DNA from 2 places in the Luteimonas dalianensis genome. Region 1 is predicted to be linked to the other one. Evidence: riboswitches for the same ligand, from Rfam matches in the RefSeq annotation. Region 1 holds a riboswitch; the other holds the start of a gene.
The links. A riboswitch is a leader RNA that binds a small molecule or an ion and turns the genes downstream of it on or off. The one in region 1 is predicted to bind cobalamin.
Positions count from the first base shown of each region.

Region 2: linked by a shared signal. The riboswitch ahead of ACOZ90_RS03425 (ribonucleoside-diphosphate reductase subunit alpha) and the one ahead of ACOZ90_RS07725 (TonB-dependent receptor domain-containing protein) in region 1 are both predicted to bind cobalamin.

Region 1 is NZ_JBMPPO010000004.1:239,190-246,518, forward strand. Features, by position in the region: gene cobS (adenosylcobinamide-GDP ribazoletransferase) at 1-448, opposite strand, end outside; gene ACOZ90_RS07715 (histidine phosphatase family protein) at 445-1,032, opposite strand; gene cobT (nicotinate-nucleotide--dimethylbenzimidazole phosphoribosyltransferase) at 1,029-2,093, opposite strand; cobalamin riboswitch at 2,186-2,422, shown strand; gene ACOZ90_RS07725 (TonB-dependent receptor domain-containing protein) at 2,545-4,410, shown strand; gene gph (phosphoglycolate phosphatase) at 4,451-5,107, opposite strand; gene dinB (DNA polymerase IV) at 5,152-6,213, opposite strand; gene ACOZ90_RS07740 (TetR/AcrR family transcriptional regulator) at 6,255-6,845, opposite strand; gene ACOZ90_RS07745 (efflux RND transporter permease subunit) at 6,838-7,329, opposite strand, start outside.
Region 2 is NZ_JBMPPO010000002.1:258,777-266,105, forward strand. Features, by position in the region: gene ACOZ90_RS03410 (thioredoxin family protein) at 1-126, opposite strand, end outside; partial or broken gene ACOZ90_RS03415 (flavodoxin) at 139-609, opposite strand; gene ACOZ90_RS03420 (ribonucleotide-diphosphate reductase subunit beta) at 613-1,674, opposite strand; gene ACOZ90_RS03425 (ribonucleoside-diphosphate reductase subunit alpha) at 1,900-4,383, opposite strand; cobalamin riboswitch at 4,617-4,849, opposite strand; gene zapE (cell division protein ZapE) at 4,923-6,074, opposite strand; gene ACOZ90_RS03435 (alpha/beta hydrolase) at 6,067-6,735, opposite strand; gene ACOZ90_RS03440 (ExeM/NucH family extracellular endonuclease) at 6,915-7,329, opposite strand, start outside.

The sequences.
Region 1 (7,329 bases):
ACGTGCCCCAGCGCGCCCAGGCCGGCAGTAGCACGATGCCGGCCCACCAGGTGGATCCGGCCAGCTCGGCCAGCAGCACCAGCTTGAGCAGCAGCTGCACGATGAGCACCACCACGCCGAACGCGCCCACGTGCGGATCCTTGAGCACGGCCAGGAAGCGATCGGGATCCCGGTGCGCCGCGCCCATGGCGTCGGCCACGTCGCTCAGGCCGTCCAGGTGCAGCGCCCCGGTCACCCAGGTCCACAGCGCCATGGCCAGCACCGCCGCCAGCCAGGGACGATCGCCCAGCCCCCACAGCACCAGCGCCAGCAGCAGGCCGATCACGATGCCGACCAGCGGGTGGTAGACGGCCGAACGGGTCAGGTCGTCATCGCGGAAGTCGTGCACCTGCGGCGTCGGCAACCGGGTCAGGAACTGGAAGGCGAGGATCAGGCGGCGCAGGCTCATGGCTGGGACAGCTCCAGCAGTTCGCCCCACAGCCTGCCTTCCCCGTCCTCTCCCAGCCGCAGCCGCAGCCGCGTGCCGTAGTCGATGCGCAGCGCCCACAGCGCCGCCAGCGGCAGGCCGCAGGCCTGCGTCAGCGCCATGCGCAGCGCGCCGGCGTGGCTGACCACGAGCACCGGGCCATCGCCATCGGCGCCATGGGCCAGCAGCGCGCGCAGCCCGTCCGCGATGCGCTTGCCGAAAATCCCCCAGTCCTCGCCGCCCGGCGGCGGGTGGCGCAGCGGATCGGCATGGAAGGCGGCGACGGCCTCGGCCGGCAGCTCATCGCCGCGCCGGCCGTCCCAGCCGCCGAAGTCGAACTCGGCCCAGCGCGGGTCGATGGTGACCCCGATCCCCTGCGGCGCGGCCAGCGCCAGCGCGGTGTCGTGCGCCCGGCGCAGCGGCGAGGTGACCGCGCGCGCCCAGCCTATGCCGGCGTGGCGGCTGGCCAATGCATCCGCAACGCCCGCCAGCAGCGGCGGATCGCTCCGTCCGTCCATGCGGCCGCGGCGCCCGGTATCCGCATGGCGCACCAGATCCAGGATCACGCCGGCGTTGCCCCCGCCACCGCGGCATCCTCGAAGGTCGCCATGTCGTTGTGCAGGGCGCAGGCCAGCCGCAGCAGCGGCAGCGCCAGGGCGGCGCCGGAGGCCTCGCCCAGGCGCAGATCCAGCCGCAGCAGCGGTTCCGCATCGAGCGCTTCGAGCAGGCGGGCGTGGCCGCGCTCGGCCGAGCAGTGCGAGAACAGCAGCCAGTCGCGCACGCCCGGGTTGATGCGCACCGCCGCCAGCGCTGCGGCGGAAACGATGAAACCATCCACCAGCACCGGTACCCCGCGGCGGGCGGCAGCGATCATGGCCCCGGCCAGCGCGGCGATCTCCAGCCCGCCGACGCGGCGCAGGGCTTCCAGCGCGGGCTGCGGCGCCGCCGCAACCGCATCGCGGTGCAGGTTCATGGCACGCTCCACCACGGCCTGCTTGAGCGCAATGCGGGCCTCGTCCAGGCCGGTGCCGGCGCCCACCAAGTCCGCCGGCGGCAGGTCGCCCAGCATGCAGGCCAGCGCGCTGGCGGCGGTGGTATTGCCGATGCCCATCTCGCCGGGCAGCAGCAGGTCTGCGCCCGCATCGGCCTCCTCCACCGCGCGGCGGCCGGCGTCCAGGGCATGGGCCACCTCGGCGGCGGACATCGCCGCCTCCACGCCCAGGTCGCGGGTGCCGCGGCAGGGCTTGTCCACGACCGCGCCGGCCACGGCGCCGTCCGCCAGCGTGCCCACGTCGCGCAGGTGCAGCGGCAGGCCCAGCTCGCGCGCCAGCACCGAGATCGCCGCGCCGCCCGCGGCGAAGTTCGCCAGCATCTGCACCGTGACCTCGGCCGGGAACGCCGACACCCCCTGCGCGACCACGCCGTGGTCGCCGGCGAACAGCAGCACCGGAACCACCTGGGCGCGGGGCCGGTCGCGGGCCTGCAGGGCGGCCAGCTCGATGGCCAGGGTCTCCAGCCGGCCGAGGGCGCCGGGCGGCTTGGTCAGCTGCTGCTGGCGCGCCCGCGCCCGGTCGGCATGCCCGATCGACGGCGTCCTGCACGCCTGGCTCCACCACCCCTGTTCCATCTGTCCGGCATCCAGTGAAAAGGCGGCATTCTATCGGCTGGCGGCCTCCGACAGCCGCGCACCGGCTTTGGCGCACGCGGCGGCAATGGCTTAAACTGCGCCGACTTTCTGGTGACCCGAGGGGATTCCCCCAAGGGTTGAAACGGGAAGCCGGTGACCTTCCGCCCGCCGCCACGGCGGGGAAGCATTCCGGCGCTGCCCCCGCAACGGTAAGCGTGGAACACCCCCGGCAAACCGCCACTGTGCATCGCACGGGAAGGCGCCGGGGCCGGAGCAGCCGCATCGCTCCTCCCGCAAGCCCGGAGACCGGCCAGGGAGAAGACTGGTTGCGATGCGGAGGGCATTGCGGCGGCAGCGCGCGCCATGCCCGGCACGTCCCTACCGTCGCCCCCATGCATCCAGCCCCACACCGTTACGGTCGCGCGGGCGTGCGCGATGCATGGAGAACCCGATGAAAGCGCAGCACCAGATCCTCACCCTGGCAGTGGCCCTGGCCCTGTCCCCGGCCGCCGCGGCCAGCAGCCTGATCCAGGCCACCGACCTGGACGAAGTGGTCGTCACCGGCACCCGCACCGAGGTGCTGCTCACCGACAGCCTGGTACCGGCGCAGGTCATCGACCGCGAGGAGATCGAACGCACCCAGGCCACCGACCTGGTCGGCCTGCTGCGCGGACGCGCCGGCGTGGACATCAGCAACCAGGGCGGCCGTGGCAAGCTCAGCAGCCTGTTCCTGCGCGGCGCGGAGTCCGACCACGTGCTGGTCCTGGTCGACGGGATCAAGATCGGCTCGGCCACCTCGGGCATGGCGGCCTTCCAGGATCTCGCGCTGTCGCAGATCGAGCGCATCGAGATCGTGCGCGGCCCGCGCTCGAGCCTTTACGGCGCCGAGGCGATCGGCGGCGTCATCCAGATCTTCACCCGCGGCGACGACGCCGAAGGCTTCGCCCCGCACCTGTCCCTCGGCGCGGGCAGCAACGCCACCCGCGAGGTCAGCGGCGGATTCAACTACCGCGGCCAGCGCGGCTGGCTGGGCGCCCATGGCGGCTACCAGCGCACCGACGGCTTCAATGCCTGCCGCGGCTCGGCCGAGCTGTTCGCCGGCTGCTGGACGGACGAGCCCGACGACGACGGCTACCGTAGCGTGTCGATGAACGTGCGCGGCGGCATGCAGCTGACCGAAGCGCTGGCCCTGGAAGGCAGCTTCCTCGACATCGCCGGCGAGAACGAATACGACGGCACCTGGACCAACCGCTCCAAAACCCGGCAGCAGGTGTCCGGAGCCACCCTGGAGTACGCGCCGCAAGACGGCCGCCTTGCGCTCAAGGCCGCGGTCGGCCGCAGCAAGGACCGCTCCAACGACTACCACGAAGACGTGCACATGAGCACCTTCGAGACCCGCCGCGACAGCGCCTCGGTGCAGGCCGACGTGCGCCTGGCGCCGGCGCACCTGCTCAGCCTGGGCGTGGACTGGAGCAACGACGTCCTCGACAGCACCACCGCCTACAGCGCCGACGAGCGCGACAACACCGGCGTGTTCGTCGGCTACGACGGCGGCGCCGGCCGCCAGCGCTGGCAGGCCAGCCTGCGCCACGACGACAACGAGCAGTTCGGCAGCCACACCACCGGCAGCCTCGGCTGGGGCCTGTCGTTCGACAGCGGCCTGCGCCTGAATGCCACCGTCGGCACCGGTTTCAAGGCGCCGACCTTCAACGACCTGTACTACCCGGGTTCGGAGAGCCCGTGGCTGCAGCCGGAGAAGTCCACCAGCCTGAACCTGGGCGTGTCTCAGGCCACCGAGGACTTCAGCTGGTCGTTCAACCTCTACGAGAGCCGGATCGACAACCTGATCGTGTTCACCTACGAGCCGCCGACCTTCCAGGGCGTGGGCGCGAACGTGGACGAAGCCCGCATCCGCGGCGCCGAGGCGACCTTCGGCACCTCGTTCGCCGGCTTCGACCTGTCCACCCAGCTCAGCTATACGGATCCGCGCGATCGCAGCGGCGGCTTCAACGACGACAACCTGCTGGCCCGCCGCGCGCGCGCCAGCGGCCGCATCGACCTGGATCGCGGCTTCGGCCCGGTGCGCGCCGGCATCACCGTGCAGGGCGCCGGCAGCCGCTACGACGACGCCGCCAACAGCGTGCGCCTGGGCGGCTACGCCACCGCCGACCTGCGCCTGGAGTACGCCTTCCACCGCGACTGGACGCTGCTGGCGCGGGCCGGCAACGTCTTCGACCGCGACTACGAAACCATCGCCTGGTACAACCAGCCCGGCCGCGAGTACGGCCTGACCCTGCGCTGGCGCCCCGCCCCCTGACGCCGGACACCCCCGCTGTAGGAGCGCGCATGGCGCGCTCCTACATGTCGAGGGTGAGGAGATCCTGGAAGCGGTCGATGACGGCCAGGGCGCCGGCGGCGCGCAGGTCGAAGCCGCGGGCGTAGCCGTAGCTGACCAGCACCACCGGCATCCCGGCCGCCTGTCCGGCCAGGAAGTCGGTCTGCGAATCGCCGACCATCAGGCAGCGGCCGGGTTCTACCCGCATCCGTTCGGCCAGGTGCAGCAGCGGGCGCGGATGCGGCTTGCGCTCGGGCAGCGTGCCGGCACCCACCACGCCGGCAAAGCGGCCGGCGATGCCCATGTGTTCGAGCATCGGCGCCACGAAGCGCTCCGGCTTGTTGGTGCACACCGCCATCGACACGCCGCGCCTGTCGAGCTCGGCCAGGGTTTCGGCCACGCCGGGATACAGCCGCGGGCTGCGCAGCAGGCAGTCGCCATAGTGGAGCATGAAGCGCTCCATCAGCACTTCCGCACTGGCGCTGCTGCCGAAGTGCTCCAGCGCGGTTTCCAGCAGCATCCGCGAGCCCTCGCCAATCCAGCTGCGCACCAGCGCCTCGTCGGCCGGGCCCAGGCCCTGCTCGGCGAGCATGCGGTTGACCGCCTCGGCGATGTCGGAAGCGCTGTCGACGAGGGTGCCGTCGAGGTCGAACAGGACGGCGGAAAACGGAAACGGCACGGCTCACTCCGGAAAGGCGGGCCTCCTATTGTAGAAAGTGCGTCCTACATGAAGAGGGCGGGCTGGGTGGGGATTTCTTCGCGGTCACGGAAGCCGGACAGGCCGACGCCGGCGAGCCGGTAGCGGGTGTCCGGCGGCAGCCCCACCCGCTCGCGCAGGGCCAGTGCGATCGCGGCCAGTTCGGCCGCCGACGCGGGTGGAACTTCGGGCGTGTGGCTGCGGGTGAGGATGCGGAAGCGGTCGGTCTTGAGCTTGAGCACCACCGTGCGGGGCACGCGCTCGGTCTTGCGGGTGGCGGCCCAGGTCTTGTCGGCCAGCGCGCGGATCACCTCCTCCAGCGCCTCCAGCGGCAGGTCGGTCTCGAAGGTGTCCTCCGAGGAGATCGACTGCACCGGCTGGTGCGGCTGCACCGGACGCTCGTCGATGCCGCGCGCGCGCTCATGCAGGCGCAGGCCGAAGCTTCCGAAATGCGCCTGCAGCTCCTCGCGCGGAATCTGCCGCAGCTCGCCCACCGTGCGCACGCCCAGCCCCTCCAGCCGGCCCTGCATCACCTTGCCCACGCCCGGTATCTTCGCCACCGGCAGCGGCGTCAGGAAGGCCTCCACCCGTGCCGGCGAAATCACGAACAGCCCGTCCGGCTTGTTCCAGTCCGAGGCGATCTTGGCCAGGAACTTGTTCGGCGCCGCCCCGGCCGACGCGGTCAGCCCGGTCACCTCGCGGATCCGCGCGCGGATCGCCTGGGCGGTGGCGGTGGCGCTGGGCGAAGGGATCTTCGGCGCGGTGACGTCCAGGTAGGCCTCGTCCAGCGACAGCGGCTCCACCAGCTCGGTGTGTTCGCGGAAGATCTCCCGCACCTGCTGCGACACCGCCCGGTAGCGGGTGAAATCCGGCGCCACGTAGATCGCGTCCGGGCACAGCCGCTCGGCGCGCGCCACCGGCATCGCCGAGCGCACCCCGTACGGCCGCGCCTCGTAGGACGCCGCCACCACCACCGAGCGCGCGCCGCGCCAGGCCACCACCACCGGGCGGCCACGCAGCGAGGGGTCGTCGCGCTGTTCAACCGACGCGTAGAACGCGTCCATGTCGATGTGCAGGATCTTGCGCACGCCCCATTATCGGCCGCCGCCGGGCAGCCGGTGCGACCGGATCAGGGTTCGAGGATGCCCGGGATCACGCCCTGCAGCGCGGCCAGCAGCAGCCCGCGATCCAGGCCGGGCTCACGCGTCTCGCGCAGCTTCAGTCCTTCGAACAGGCACTGCAGCACCAGCGCCCGCTGCCGGGCCAGCCCCGGCTCCTGGCCGAACCCTCCCGCTTCCGCATCGCGCGCCAGCCACTCGCACAGCGCCTGGCGCACGGTGGCGTCGTAATCGTCCAGCGCCGCGGCAATCTGCGGGTCGCGGGTGGCCTCGGCGGAGATCTCCAGCAGCAGCGCGGCGTTCATGCCACGCCGGGCGCCGCAGGTGCGGGCGTAGTTGTCGGCCATCAGCGTCGCCAGGTCGGGCCGGTCGCTGAGGCTGATTTCCTCGCGCAGCAGCACCAGCTGCTCTTCCACGATGGCCAGGATGATCGCGCTCTTGTTCTCGAAGTAGCGGTAGATCAGCCCGGCACTCATGTCCGCCGTCTCGGCGATGCTGGCCATGCTGGCGCCGTGGAAGCCGTGCTCGATGAAGCACTGCTGGGCGGCGTCGAGGATGCGCTTGCGCTGGGCCTCGACGCGGGCCGTGCGGGGCTCAGCCATCGCTGCTGCCCGCCGCCGGAATCGCCTCCGGCTCCTTGTCGGCCTTGCGCCCGCCGAACACCTTCTGCACCACCACGAAGAACAGCGGGATGAAGAACACCCCGATCAGGGTGCCCACGATCATGCCGCCCAGCACGCTGGTGCCGATCGCGTTCTGCGCGCCCGAGCCCGCGCCCGTGGACAGCGCCAGCGGCGTCACGCCCAGGCCGAAGGCCAGCGAGGTCATGATGATCGGGCGCAGCCGGTCGCGCACCGCCTGCATGGTGGCCTCGATCAGCTCCATGCCGCTTTCCAGGTTCTGCTTGGCGAACTCCACGATCAGGATCGCGTTCTTGCTCACCAGTCCCACCGTGGTCAGCATCGCCACCTGGAAGTACACGTCGCGATCCAGGCCGAACAGGTTGGCGGCCAGCACCGCGCCCAGGATGCCCAGCGGCGCGGCCAGCAGCACCGCGGTGGGCACCTTCCAGCTCTCGTACAGCGC
Region 2 (7,329 bases), on a different contig from region 1:
CTGCAGCGACATGTCCAGCATCCGGCAGCCGGGGCAGTCGTCCTTGAAGTAGTCGACCAGCAGGCGTGGGTGTGCGGCGATGGCGGCGTGGTAATCCTCGGCTGAGGCGGCGTGCAGGGTCTGCATGGTGGGAGCCTTGTCGGTGTCGGGGTTGTTGTTGGGGCCGTTTGCGGCGATCGCCAGCACGTGGTCGGCCCAGCGTTCGATCTTCAGCGCGTCGCGCTCGCCGTGCGGCATCTGCTCGATCTCCAGCCGCGGGTAGCCGGTGTCGAAGAACGCGGCCATGCGCCGCACCGCGCCGCACCAGTACTCCTCGCCCCACTGGGTCTCGCCGGTGCCGAACACGGCCACCCGCTCCGGCCTGCCCACGGCCTCGACCAGCTCCGCGATGAAGCGCTTCATCTCCGGCGGCGTGCGGCCACCGTTGTCGCTCCAGGCGCCGAGCAGGTAGAGGTCGTGGCGCGGGTCGTCGCCCACAGCGTCCAGACCCTGGATATCGGTCTCGATCCAGGTCACCGCGTGGCCGCGCGCCTCGCAGCGCGCCCGCACGGCGCGGGCGACGTCGCGGGTGTTGCCGCTCAGGGAGGCGAAGGCGATCAGGACGCGCATGGTTCAGAGATCGTCGAAGCCGTTGTCGACATTGGTCTTCTTGTACGAGGCGTTCCGCATCTCGAAGAAGTCGGTCTTGGTCTCGGTGAAGTTGTCGGCGTAGGCCCGGATCCAGGGCATCACGTTGTCGGTGGTGTCCGGGTACAGGCTCTCGATGCCGAGCATCCCGGCCATCTTGTTGGCGCGGTACTTCACGTAGCGGACCATCTCGTCCACGTTGATGCCGTCGATGCCGTCCAGCACCTCGCCCGTCCATTCCATCTCCAGCTCCACCGCGTGCTCGAAGGCGCGGTGCACGTACTCGGTCAGCTCCCCGGTCTGCAGCTCCGGGTTCTCGCCGACGATGGCGCGGATCACCTCGCTGATGAACTTGGTGTGGGCCAGCTCGTCGCGGTTGATGAAGCTGATGATCTTGCCGGTGCCGGCCATCCGGTTCTGGCGCACCAGGTTGTAGAAGTAGGCGAAGCCGGAATAGAAGTTGATGCCCTCCAGGATCGAGGACTGGATCAGCGAGCGCAGCAGGGTCTCGGCGGTCTTCTCGCGCATGAAGTCGTCATACGATTCCATGATCGGCGCGTTGCGCTTGAGGATCGTGGGGTGCGTGCGCGCGATCTCGAAGATCCGCTTCTGGTTCTCCAGGTTGGTGATCGAGGACAGCACGTAGCTGTAGCTCTCGTTGTGGATCACCTCCTGCTGGCCGATGATCGCCGCGTTGGCGTGCGCGGCCGGGTCGGTGATGTACTCGGCGACGTTGTAGATGAAACGCGTCTGCGGCGAGTCCAGGGTGGCCAGCAGGCCGATGATCGCGTCGTAGGCGTTCTTCTCGCGTGCCGACAGCTCGCCGTATTGGCGCGAGTCGGCCTTCATGTCGACCTCGTCCGGGATCCAGAAGTTGGTCGAAAGCTCCTTGTAGGCGCGGTAGAACGACGGGTAGGGGATGTCGTTCCAGTTGAGGATGCCGGAGGTGCGGCCGTTGATGATCCCGGTGGAGCGGTTGGGGTGGCGCGGCTCGAGGATGCGGATGCGGTCGAGCGGCGTGGAGGTAAGCGGTGCGGAAGCGGACATGTGCGTGATCTCGCGTGTTGCGCCGGCATTGCGCCCGACGCGGATTGAATTCATTGGCAGGAGCGCGCCATGCGCGCGAAGCCGCGTGACCCCGTCCGTGGGGGGGAGCTCCGTGGCCGTCCATGGAAAGCCGTCCGTGGCGGTGCCTTCCCTGGCGATTCATGTGTCACGCGGCTTCGCGCGCATGGCGCGCTCCTGCAGGCTGTGTGTGGCTGGGTTTGCGCGTTACGTGCACCACTCGCATTCGGAGATGTCGATATCGTTCGACCTGACGTAGTAGGTGGTCTTCAGCCCCTCGCGCCAGGCGGTCATGTGCAGCTCCAGCAGGGTGCTGGCGCGGATGGTGCTGGGCACGTAGTAGTTGAAGCTGATCGACTGGTCGACGTGGCGCTGGCGGCGCGCGTTCTGGCGCACGCTCGCGAACTGGTCGACCTTGTACGCGCCCTTCTCGTAGTACGGCCAGGTCTCCAGCGACAGCCCCGGCGCGGCCACCGGGCGGCGGTAGTCCTTCTTCTCCTCGTAGTAGAAGGCCGAGTAGATCGGGTCGATGGACGCGGTGCTGCCGGCGATCTGCGCGGTCGACATGTTCGGCGCCACCGCCAGCAGCCAGCCGTTGCGCAGGCCGTTGACCGCCACCTGCGCGGACAGATCCAGCCACCGGGTGCTGTTGTAGTCGCGGTCGCGGAAGTAGCTGCCGTTGTGCCAGTCGCTGCCGGCAAACGCGGGATAGCTGCCCTTCTCCTTGGCCAGCTCCATGCTCGCCTGCACGGTGAGGAAGTTGATGCGCTCGTACAGTGCGTCGCTGTAGTCCTCGGCCCCGGGCGTGTCCCAGTGGATGCCCTTGAGCGCCAGCAGGTGGTGCCAGCCGAAGGTGCCCAGGCCGATCGCCCGGTACTTGCGGTTGGTGATCGTCGCCTGCGGCACCGGCAGCAGGTTCAGGTCGATCACGTTGTCGAGCATCCGCACCTGGATCGGCACCAGGCGTTCGAGCACGTCGGTGATCAGGTCGCCCTGGCCGTCCTGCGGCACGATCGCCCGGCCGAGGTTGATCGAGGACAGGTTGCAGACCACGAAATCCCCGGCCTGCTTCGTGGTCACGATCTGGTTGCCGCTGATGATCTCCTGCATGAGCTTCGTCGGGCTCATGTTCTGCAGGATCTCGGTGCACAGGTTGGACGAATACACCATGCCCGCGTGCTTGTTCGGGTTCTTCCGGTTGACCTCGTCGCGGTAGAACATGAAGGGGTTGCCGGTCTCCAGCTGGCTGACCATCAGCCGCTTGAAGATGTCGATCGCCTTGACCGTCCTGCGGCTGATGCGCTCGTCGGCCACCACCTCCTCGTACTTCTTCCGGAACGTGCCTTCGCCCTTCTTCTCGTCGAAGAAGTCCTGCAGGTACCAGCCCTTGATCCGGTGCACCTCGTGCGGGTCGAACAGGTACCAGTCGCCGCGCCGCTCCACCGCCTCCATGAAGATGTCCGGGATGCAGACCGAGGTGAACACGTCGTGCGCGCGCAGGCGCTGGTCGCCGTTGTTCAGGCGCAGGTCGAGGAAGGCCTCGATGTCGCGGTGCCAGACATCCAGGTACACGGCCACCGCGCCCTTGCGCTGGCCGAGCTGGTCGACCGACACGGCGGTGTTGTTGAGCTGCTTGATCCACGGCACCACGCCGCCGGACGAGTTCGGCACGCCGCGAATCGCCGAGCCCGAGGCGCGCACGTAGCCCATGTAGGCGCCCACGCCGCCGCCGCCCTTGGACACGCGCGCGATGTCGGTGTTGGAGTCGTAGATGCCCTGCAGCGAATCGTCCACCGTGTCGATGAAGCAGCTCGACAGCTGGCCGCCGGTCTTGCCGGCGTTCTGCAGCGTCGGCGTGGCGACCGTCATGTACAGGTTCGACAGCGCCCAGTAGGCCTCGCCGACCAGCTGCATGCGCCGCTCTCGGGGCTTTTCATCCTGCATCAGGTACAGCGCGATCGTCAGCCAGCGCTCCTGCGGCAGTTCGTACACCTCGCGCGAGGTGTCGGTGGCCAGGTAGCGGGTGGCCAGCAGGTACAGGCCGTTGTAGTTGAACAGCCGGTCGCGCTCGGGCTCGATCATCTTCCCGGCCTCGACCAGCTCCTCCTTGGAGTAGGCGCGCAGGATGTCGTTGGAATACACGTTTCGGTCGGCCAGGCTTTCCTGCAGGCCGACGTAGGAGCCGTACTTCTGCTCGGTGTCGTAGAAGCGGTTGCGGCTGGCGCGCTTGTACAGGCGGTGCAGGTAGATGCGCGCGGCGAACAGCTCCCACTCCGGCGCGGCCACGTCCACCCGCGCCTCGGCCTCGCGGATCAGGTGGTCGACCAGGTCGTCGGCGTTGACCGCCTGCTTGCGCTCCACGAAGCCGAACACGCTCTGCTTGTAGTCGGCGATTTCAAGCTGCGGGAACTCGGCGTGGACGCGGTCGATGGCGCGCTCCAGGCGCGCACGCTCGTAGGGCATGCGGCGGTTGCCGGCCTCCTTGGTGATCCAGGTGGCGACGTTGGCATCGGCGGGCGGGGCGGTGTCGATAGGCATGGACTGGGCAGTGGGTGGAGAGGGAACGCTGTCCCCGGAATCGGAAGCAGCCGGCCGGGCGGCACGGGGCGTGGACGCATCCGGGGCGGGGGCGTCCGGCGTCAGCGTCCGGGGCGTGTCTGGCGCGGTGGCGGTGGTGTCGTGGCTGCTCATGGTTCCTCCCGGATCGGTTGCGCACGCTCGCCCGTCCCCGGCAGGCGATGAAGGCACGGGCGCGCGCCGACGCGGGGCGTCGTCGCGGCCTCGCCCCCTCGGGCGGGCGGATTCGTCACAGGATGGAATAGCGGCGTCGCACCGGCGGCGACTGCGCTCCGTGCCGGAGGCGGCCCCGCGTGCTTCGCCAGCCATCTCCCCCCGGAGATTCCGCAGCCGGCACCGCGCGGCGTGCATGCGCGCGGCTGTCGGCAGGTCTTCGGGCTCATGGGCACGGAGACTTGCGTCTCCACCTTGTCCGCCGCTTCCCGGAGCCGTGGTGGCTCCAGTGCTTCGTGGCGGGGTCGTTCCCAGTTACCGCTGCGGGGCAGCGCCGGAATGGCCGATCCTGGATGGAACGGCGTCACCGGCTTCCCTTTTCATCCGGTGGGTAGCGCCCGCCGGAACCGACAGGCACAACATATCGTGGCAACAGATTTTGTCAACGCAAAATGTTGTGGAACATCCGCAGGCTCGGGTTCCACGGCCGTTCCCCCGGCTCAGGGCCGGTGCGGGCTGGCCAGGTACTCCGCGCTGCGCATCTCGATCAGCCGCGAGGCGGTGCGCTCGAACTCGCCGGTCAGGCGTTCCCCGGCGTACAGCGCCACCGGCTCGGTCGCGGCGGTGCACACCAGGTTGACGTTGCGGTCGTAGAGCTCGTCGACCAGGGTGACGAAGCGGCGGGCGGCGTCGTTGCGCAGGTCGTCCAGCACCGGGATGCCGCCCAGCAGCAGGGTGTGGAACTCGCGCGCGATCTCGATGTAGTCGCCGGAGCCGCGCGGGCCCTCGCACAGGGCGTCGAAGTCGAACCAGGCCATGCCGGGGCAGCGCGCACGCACCGCGATGCGCCGTCCCTCCAGCACGATGCCCGCGCCGCGGTGGCCGTCGTCGCCGCCCAGCGCGTGCCAGCGCTGCTCCAGCCAGGCGTCGGCGCCGTCGTCCAGCGGCGTGCGGTAGACCGGCGAGCGGGTCAGCGCGCGCAGGCGGTAGTCGGTGTCGCTGTCGATGCGCAGTACGCTGCAGTGCCGCTGGATCAGGTCGATCGCCGGCAGGAAGCGCGCGCGCTGCAGGCCGTCGCGGTACAGGTCGGGCGGATCCACGTTGGAGGTGGTCACCAGCACGATGCCCTCGTCGAACATGCACTCCAGCAGCCGCGCCAGGATCATCGCGTCGCCAATGTCACCGACGAAGAACTCGTCCAGCACCAGCACCCGCAGCCCGGCCCGGCGCCAGCCGCGCACGATCAGCGCCAGCCGGTCGCGCTCGCCGCCGTGGGCCTGGAGCTGGTCGTGCACCTGGCGCATGAAACGGTGGAAGTGGGTGCGGTACTTGCCGTCCCCGCCCGCGCCGCCCGCCAGGTCGCTGCCCTTGAGCGTGCGCAGCGGCAGGCCGTCGTGGAACAGGTCGATCAGGAAGGTCTTGCCGCGGCCCACGCCGCCCCACAGGTACAGGCCGTCGATGGCGGGCGCGGGGTCCGCGCCGCGCAGGCGCTGCAGCAGCCCGCGGCGCTCGGGCGGTCGCGACAGCCCGGCGTGGATGCGATCCAGTTCCACCAGCACCGCGCGCTGGGCGGCATCGTCCAGCCACTCGCCCGCCGCCACGCCGGCGGCGTAGGCCTGCGAAGGCGCCGCCGTCCGGGTTTGCTCAGGCATCCGCGGCGGGCAGGTACTGGCGCACGCCGTTCTTGATCGCCCCGCGCAGATCCATCAGCTTGCGGTGGAAGAAGTGGCCGCTGTCGGGGATGCGCACCAGCTCGGCCCGGGCGTCGGCCCGATCCAGCCAGTCGTACACCGCCTGCGGATCGACGATCTCGTCCTCCTCGCCCTGGATCACCAGCCAGGGGAAGTCGGGCAGCTGGATGGAGTCGAAGTCCCAGCGCCCGGCCGGGGGGGCGATCGAAATCAGCATCCCCGGCTCGATGCCGGCCGAGGCCGCCAGGCTGACGTAGGCGCCGAAGCTGAAGCCGGCCAGCCACAGCCGCTGCCCGGAGCGCTGCGCGCGCACCCAGGCGGCCACCGCGCGCAGATCCTCGACCTCGCCGCGGCCCTCGTCGAACTCGCCGTCCGAGGCGCCGGTGCCGCGGAAGTTGAAGCGCACCGTGGTCACGCCCAGCTCGCGCAGCGAGCGGCCGGCCATGGTCACGACCTTGTTGTGCATGGTGCCGCCCTCGGTGGGCAGCGGATGGCAGATGATCGCCACCAGCGGCAACGCCGCCACGTCGTCATCGGGAAAGTCGACCGCGACCTCGAGTCCGCCGGCCGGGCCGGGCAGGGTCAGGGTGGTCGATTCGGTGGGGAAAGTGGGGGTATCCATGGGGCGGCATGATAGGCGATCAGGCCTTTGCCAAGCGTTCATGTTCGGCGATCAGGGGCGGATTGAAGCCGATCAGGAGCGGATTATGGCCGGTTTTATGGCGCACGATGCCGGTGATTCGACGCCGTTGGCCGCATGATGGAGGAAGTTGTGGCGAGTGGATCCCGGCGCGGGACGCGCTAGCGGCCGGACAGGTCGAAGCCGAGCAGGATCGGATCGTGATCCGAGCTGCGCCAAGGGGTTTCCTGCGCGGCGCCGGCGCCGGCGCCGCGATAGCCGATGGCTGCCGGCTCATCGGCGTTGCTGTGCCAGACGCGCGCGCCGCGCAGGCGGTCGGCCAGAGCCGGGCTGAGCAGCGCGTGATCCAGGCGGCCGGCCTGGGCCGAGTACACGTAGGTGTGGACGTCATCGCGACCGGCGAGCGCATCCTGCCAGCCCGACTCGCGCAGCGTGCGCACGGGGTCTTCTTTGCCGTATGCGTTCAGATCGCCGACGATCGCCACAAGATCGCTGCCGCTTCCGGTGGGGTCGGTGGCGGCCCAGGCGCCGAGCCGCTGCGCCGCATCGGTTCGCAGCGCGTTCCAGCAGCCCTGG